Linked DNA regions of Sphaerisporangium rubeum. The protein of the gene in region 1 interacts with the protein of each later gene in a pairwise test. Links are inferred from orthologs where the notes say so. Each region holds a gene or a part of one and is shown on either strand. Other genes may lie near its edges. The genes, in order: aceE and nth.

Region 1 (3,661 bases):
ATGGATCGGCATGCCTCGGTCGCCTTGGTGGACGGCAGCTTGCCGTGACCCTGCGGCACCGGGAAGGTGATCCTCCCGTCGGCCCCTCGCACCGGGTCGGGGAAGCCCGGCATGCCGTTGGCGCGCACGCATCTGGAGAATTCCCTGAAGGTGGCGAACTCGTCGACCCGGGGGGCCGGACTCGCGGAGGTCCCCGCTCCGCCTGCCGGTGACGCGCAGCCGGCCGCGCCGGCGATCAGCGCCATCACCGATATGATCAAGGTTGTACGTTTCATCAGTGGAGCCTCCGGTGTGGACGGCTCCCGGGGAGCCGTACGATCAAGGCTCGTGACACCGGTCCGGCCGCGCATCGCGCGCGAGCGGGGTTGGGAGTCCCCCCGGCGGGGGAGGCAGAGGGGTGCGGGGCACCCAGAGGCGACCCCTGAGCCGAGGCCGGGACGTCTCATGCTTAGATGCCAATTGTCATTGTCGGGGGAAAACGTCCTACCATCGGTGGTCTAGGCCACGCCTGGCCCACTGCCAGCAGGGACATCTTGGTTACCGGACGGTAGAGATGCACTTTCCGGAGTAACCGGCCAGGATGGAGGGCGACCTAGACAACGATGCAGAGGCTTACCAGTCGATCCTCGGAAGGCGATGACCCAGTGGCTTCCGGACGCCAGCGTTTCTCGATCATCAGCGACGGTCTACCCAGCCAGCTCCCTGATGTCGACCCCAGCGAGACCCAGGAGTGGCTTGAGTCGCTAGACACCGTCGTCAAGACGGAGGGTCGGAGCCGAGCCCGTTACCTGATGCTGCGCCTGCTAGAGCGCGCGCGCGAGCATCAGGTCGGCGTGCCCGGTCTGCGCAGCACCGACTACATCAACACCATCCCCCCGGAGCGCGAGCCCTGGTTCCCCGGCGACGAGTACGTCGAGCGCCGGATCCGGGCCTACATCCGGTGGAACGCCGCGGTGATGGTGACCCGGGCCAATGCCCGCACCAACGTCGGTGGCCACATCGCCACCTACGCCTCGGCGGCCTCGCTGTACGAAGTGGGCTTCAACCACTTCTTCCGCGGCAAGGACCACGGTGAGTCGGGTGACCAGGTGTTCATCCAGGGTCACGCCGCGCCGGGCATCTACGCTCGCGCGTTCCTGGAGGGCCGCCTCAACGAGGCGCAGCTCGACGCCTTCCGCCAGGAGCTGTCGCAGGGCTTCAAGGGCCTGCCGTCCTACCCGCACCCCCGCCTGATGCCCGACTTCTGGGAGTTCCCCACGGTGTCGATGGGCCTCGGCGCGATCGGCGCGATCTACCAGGCGCGGTTCAACCGCTACCTGCTCAGCCGCAAGATCAAGGACACCAGCCGCAGCCACGTGTGGTGCTTCCTCGGCGACGGCGAGATGGACGAGCCGGAGTCGCTCGGCGCGATCGGCCTCGCCTCCCGTGAGGAGCTCGACAACCTCACGTTCGTCATCAACTGCAACCTGCAGCGCCTGGACGGCCCGGTCCGCGGCAACGGCAAGATCATCCAGGAGCTGGAGTCGTACTTCCGCGGCGCCGGCTGGAACGTCATCAAGGTCGTGTGGGGACGCGACTGGGACCAGCTTCTCGCCGCCGACGTCGACGGCGTGCTGGTCAACAAGATGAACACCACGCCGGACGGCCAGTTCCAGACGTACTCGGTGGAGTCCGGCGAGTACATCCGCGAGCACTTCTTCGGTGACGACCCGCGGCTGCGCAAGATGGTCGAGCACCTGTCCGACGACGACATCCGCAAGCTGTCGCGCGGCGGCCACGACTACCGCAAGGTCTACGCGGCGTTCAAGGCGGCACGCGAGCACGTCGGCCAGCCCACGGTCATCCTCGCGCAGACCATCAAGGGGTGGACCCTCGGCAAGGACTTCGAGGCCCGCAACGCCACCCACCAGATGAAGAAGATGAGCAAGGCCGAGCTCAAGGAGTTCCGCGACCGGCTGTACCTGCCGATCCCGGACAAGGACCTCGAGGGCGACCTGCCGCCGTACTTCCACCCCGGCGAGAACGACGAAGAGATCGCCTACATGCGCGAGCGCCGCGCGGCCCTCGGCGGCTACCTGCCGAAACGTGTAGTACGTGCCAAGCCGCTCAAGCTCCCCGGCGACAAGGTCTACGCCGACCTGAAGAAGGGCTCCGGCAAGCAGAACGTCGCCACCACCATGGCGTTCGTCCGCCTGCTGAAGGACCTCATGAAGGACAAGGAGATCGGCGCCAGGTTCGTGCCGATCATCCCGGACGAGGCCCGCACGTTCGGTCTCGACGCGATGTTCCCGACCGCCAAGATCTACTCTCCGCACGGCCAGACGTACGACGCGGTGGACCGCAACCTGCTGCTGTCGTACAAGGAGTCGCTCGAGGGCCAGATCCTGCACGAGGGCATCAGCGAGGCCGGGTCGATGGGCTCGACCATCGCGGCCGGCAGCGCGTACGCCACGCACGGCGAGCACATGATCCCGATCTACATCTTCTACTCGATGTTCGGGTTCCAGCGCACCGCCGACCAGATGTGGGCTCTCGGCGACCAGATGGGCCGGGGCTTCCTGCTCGGCGCCACCGCCGGCCGCACCACGCTGAACGGCGAGGGGCTGCAGCACGAGGACGGCCACACGCCGCTGATCGCCTCCACCAACCCGGCGGCGGTCTCCTACGACCCGGCGTGGGCCTTCGAGATCGCGCACATCGTGCGGGACGGCCTGCGGCGCATGTACGGCGAGAACCCTGAGGAGATCTTCTACTACCTCACGGTGTACAACGAGCCGTACCCGCAGCCGGCCGAGCCGGAGGACCTCGACGTCGAAGGCGTGCTGAAGGGTCTGTACCGCTTCGCCGCGGCCCCCGCGGTCGAAGGGCCGCGGGCCAACATCCTGGCCTCCGGTGTGGCGGGCCGCTGGGCCCTTGAGGCGCAGCGCCTGCTGGCCGAGGAGTGGGGGGTGGCGGCCGAGGTGTGGTCGGCGCCGTCGTGGTCGGAGCTGCGCCGCGACGCGCTCGACTGCGACGAGCACAACCTGCTCAACCCCGAGGCCGAGCAGCGCGTGCCGTACGTCACCAAGGTGCTGACCGACGTCCCCGGGCCGTTCGTCGGGGTCAGCGACTACATGCGGGCCGTTCCCGACCAGATCTCCCGGTGGGTGCCGGGTGACTGGTCCTCGCTCGGCACCGACGGTTTCGGCCTGTCCGACACCCGTTCGGCACTGCGCCGCCACTTCCACGTGGACGCCGCGTCGATCACCCTGGCGGTGCTGACGCAGCTCGCGCGGCGCGGCGAGGTCAAGCAGGAGGCGCTGCGTGAGGCCATCTCGCGGTACCACCTGAAGAACGGCGTCACCGAGGTCGCGGCGAACCCGACCCGCGAGAGCAACGAGACGCAGTCCATGGGGGTCTGACCACCTCTCCGCCCGGCCCTCGCACGCACGGCGTGCGGGGGCCGCCGCGTTCCCGCCGGGCCGCTCAGTCCCGGACCGGGTCCTCGGTGGCGAGGCCGGCGATGTCGGGGACGTACTGTTCCAGCCGGCTGCGTGGCCAGGCGGGTTCGCCTGTGGTGGCCGCGGCGCCGATGCGGTCCAGGCGGAAGACCCGGACGTCCTGGCGTAATCTGCACCAGGCGACGAGGTACCACAGGCCGCCGCGTCCGCCGATGAACACG
Region 2 (3,241 bases), 1.4 Mb from region 1 along the record:
CCGCCGACAGCCTCCACCACCCCTTTGACGATCAGGGTCGCCGAAGCATGGAGTTCCTGGCCGACCACGGCGGCTTCGACGACGTTCCCTACGAGTTCGTGATGGAGAACATGCGTCGCAAACACCCCGGCTTCCTGAGTGCCGGCGGCACCCGCACGGTCCGCGGCGGCTCGCTGGCCGCCGAGGCGTCCGCCTGACCCCTGACGAGGAGGAGGAGACGCTCAGATGAACACCGTCCGAGCACAGAAGGACGGCTGGGAGGCCAGAGCGCGTATCGGCGTGGTCGTACCCCACGCGGATGTCGGCCCGGAGTCCGAATTACAGGTGATGGCACCCGAGGACGTGTTCCTGCACGGCTCGCGTGTCCATTTCGGCGCGATGCGTGCCGGCGGCGAGATGGACCCGAAGATCCCGCACGACCCGGTGCGGGCCTTCGTTGAGCCGCCGCACATCGACGACGCGGTGGAGTTGCTGGCCGCCTCCCCGCTCGACGCGATCGCGCTCGGCTTCACCAGCTCCGCCTACGTCCTCGGGGCGAGCGGTGAGAAGGCGCTGTTCGACCGGCTGGCGCGCCACACCCGGGGAATCCCGCTCACGGGTACCACCACCGCGGCTGTGACCGGCCTCAACGTGCTCGGCGCGCACAGGCTGGCGATCGTGAACCCGCCGTGGTTCGACGATCGGCTCTCCGGCCTCGGCGCCGACTACTTCACCGAGCAGGGCTTCACGGTCGTCCACCACGGTCCGTGCGGCCTGCCGAGCAACCAGAAGCTGATCACTCCGCAGGCCCTGTCCGTTTGGATCCGCACCATCGTCGCCGAGCACCGGCCCGACGCCGTCCTGGTCGCCGGGAACGGCATCCGCGCGGTCGGCGTCATCGACGCGCTGGAGCGCGAACTGGACGTCGCCGTCCTGACCGCCAACCAGGTCCTGTTCTGGCACGCTCTGCACCTGGCCGGTGCCGGTGAAATCGCTCAGCAGATCACCGGGTACGGACGGCTGTTCGGCAGGGCACCCGGTGGCGGACAACGGCCCGGGTGAGGAACTCGACGGCGGCGCCTGCCCGGATGGACGGACACCACCTGGGCAGGCGGGCTGATTCGACGGACGGTGACGGTGCGGGAGGCCGTACGCTGGCGCGTATGGCGATGCAGGTGACACCGAGGGCGAAGCGGTTCGCGAGCGAGACGCGGCTCGGGCTGGTGCGGCGGGCACGGCGGATCACACGGATCCTGGCCGAGACCTATCCCGACGCGCACTGCGAGCTGAACTTCACCAACGCTTTCGAGTTGCTGATCGCCACGGTGATGTCGGCGCAGACGACCGATGTGCGGGTCAACATGGTGACGCCGGCGTTGTTCGCCAAGTACCCGACGCCTGACGATCTGGCGGCGGCGGACCCGCAGGACGTCGAGGAGATCATCAAGTCGACGGGGTTCTTCCGGGCCAAGACCAAGTCGATCATCGGGTTGTCGGTGGCGTTGCGGGACAGGTTCGGTGGCGAGGTGCCGCGGACGCTGGAACAGATGGTCACGTTGCCGGGGGTGGGCCGCAAGACGGCGAACGTCGTGCTCGGCAACGCCTTCGGGGTGCCGGGGATCACGGTGGACACGCATTTCGGCCGGCTCACCCGGCGGTTCGGGTGGACCGGGGAGACCGACCCGGTCAAGGTGGAGCACATCGTGGGGGAGCTGGTCCCCAAGAAGGAATGGACCCTGCTGTCCCACTACCTCATCTGGCACGGCCGGCGGGTCTGCCACGCGCGCAAGCCCGCGTGCGGGGTCTGTCCGCTCGCGGACCTGTGCCCGTCCTTCGGTGAAGGGCCCACCGACCCCGCGCAGGCCGCCAAGCTGGTACGTCCCGGGCCGTTCTCCTGAGCGGGGAAGCAGCGGGGTTCCGGTGGTGTTGACTTCCCGCGAGGAGGTACGCATGACTGCTCCCGTGCCCGGCTGGCTCACCGACCTGGCGACGGACCCCCACCGGCATCCGCTCCCCCCGTGGATGCGGCCACCGGACGGCAGGGGCCGCGCGGCGGCGGTGCTGCTGCTGTTCGGGGAGTCGGCACTCGGGCCGGACATCCTGCTGATCCAGCGCAGCGCCAACGGCCGCAACCACGCGGGACAGCCCGCGTTCCCCGGCGGCGGCATCGACCCCGGCGACGGCGGGCCGGTCGGCGCGGCGCTGCGGGAGGCCGAGGAGGAGACGGGGCTCGACCGGCACGGGGTGCGGGTCGTCGGCACGCTCCCCGAGCTGTACCTCGGCCGCAGCGACAACCGGGTGACGCCGGTGCTCGGCTGGTGGCACACCCCCTGTGCCGTGCACGCCGCCTCCCCCGACGAGGTCGAGTCGGTGGCCAGAGTGCCGGTCGCCGAGCTCGTCGACCCCGCCAACCGCCTGCGGCTGCGTTTCCCCGGCGGCAGCGCGGGGCCCGCCTTCCGGGTGCGCGGCATGCTCGTGTGGGGGTTCACCGCCGGCATCCTGGACGCGGTGCTCACCGCCACCGGGTTCGCGCTCCCCTGGGACGCCTCACAGGTGCAGGACCTGCCACCTGAAGTGATCCGCCTGGCGCGGCGCTAGGCCCGATGAACCAGGTCTTCGCGGGCGATACGCGGAAACGGGGCTAGGACAGGATCAGGCCGAGCGCGGCCCAGTCGGCCACGTCGTCGTCGGGGTCGCGGGCCAGGCGCCGCAGCGCGGCGAGGCCCGCCGGGTCGGGGGGACGGCCGAGCACCCGCGACAAGGCGTACGCCGCGCCGTACCGCACCGACGGGTCGGGGTGCTCCGACAGATCGATCACCGACGGCATGGCCCGCGGGTCGCGCAGGTGGCCGAACGCGATCAGCACGGCGTGCAGCACCCGCAGGTCGGAGTCGCAGGCCGCGAGGTGGCGCAGCAGCGCCAGCGTCTTGTCGGCGAACGGCCGCAGCGGCCCGCCGAGCTCGCCGAGGATGTCCACGCCGAGGACCCGCTCGGCGGGGACGTCGCTCGCGCACAGCAGGCGCGCCGCGGTGAAGGTCTCGATGTCCCCTCGCGCGTGCAGGCGGGCCACCGCGGACCAGCGTGCCTGGCCGTCGGGGTCGTCGTCGGCGAGGGCCCGCGCGATGAGCTCGCCGACCTCCGGCCCGGCCGGTCCGGCGGTGGAACGGCCCGCGGTCCGCGGGCCTGGAGGCCCGTTCGCGAGTGATCCGCCGGAGCCCCCGCTCGATACCATGTCGCAACGATATCGAGCCATCGGGTGCAC

What was found.
Region 2: the proteins of aceE (region 1) and nth interact in binary tests that used the Escherichia coli proteins (3 or more experiments, as listed by UniProt). The link is inferred for Sphaerisporangium rubeum from one-to-one orthologs.

What each region holds. Positions count from the first base shown.
Region 1 is NZ_JACHIU010000001.1:2,330,459-2,334,119, reverse strand. Bases 253-3,601 are described here. They hold aceE (pyruvate dehydrogenase (acetyl-transferring), homodimeric type), read left to right. Parts: upstream 253-644; coding sequence 645-3,401; downstream 3,402-3,601. Other genes in these bases: BJ992_RS34210 (WYL domain-containing protein), read right to left, coding at 3,466-3,601; BJ992_RS09935 (hypothetical protein), read right to left, coding at 253-275. In the rest of the region: more of BJ992_RS09935, read right to left, coding at 1-252; more of BJ992_RS34210, read right to left, coding at 3,602-3,661. UniProt on the Escherichia coli protein: Component of the pyruvate dehydrogenase (PDH) complex, that catalyzes the overall conversion of pyruvate to acetyl-CoA and CO(2).
Region 2 is NZ_JACHIU010000001.1:894,701-897,941, forward strand. What follows is about bases 84-3,012. They hold nth (endonuclease III), read left to right. Parts: upstream 84-1,148; coding sequence 1,149-1,877; downstream 1,878-3,012. Other genes in these bases: BJ992_RS03560 (transglutaminase-like domain-containing protein), read left to right, coding at 84-197; BJ992_RS03565 (maleate cis-trans isomerase family protein), read left to right, coding at 226-1,041; BJ992_RS03575 (NUDIX hydrolase), read left to right, coding at 1,930-2,577; BJ992_RS03580 (HEAT repeat domain-containing protein), read right to left, coding at 2,621-3,012. In the rest of the region: more of BJ992_RS03560, read left to right, coding at 1-83; more of BJ992_RS03580, read right to left, coding at 3,013-3,211. UniProt on the Escherichia coli protein: DNA repair enzyme that has both DNA N-glycosylase activity and AP-lyase activity. The DNA N-glycosylase activity releases various damaged pyrimidines from DNA by cleaving the N-glycosidic bond, leaving an AP (apurinic/apyrimidinic) site.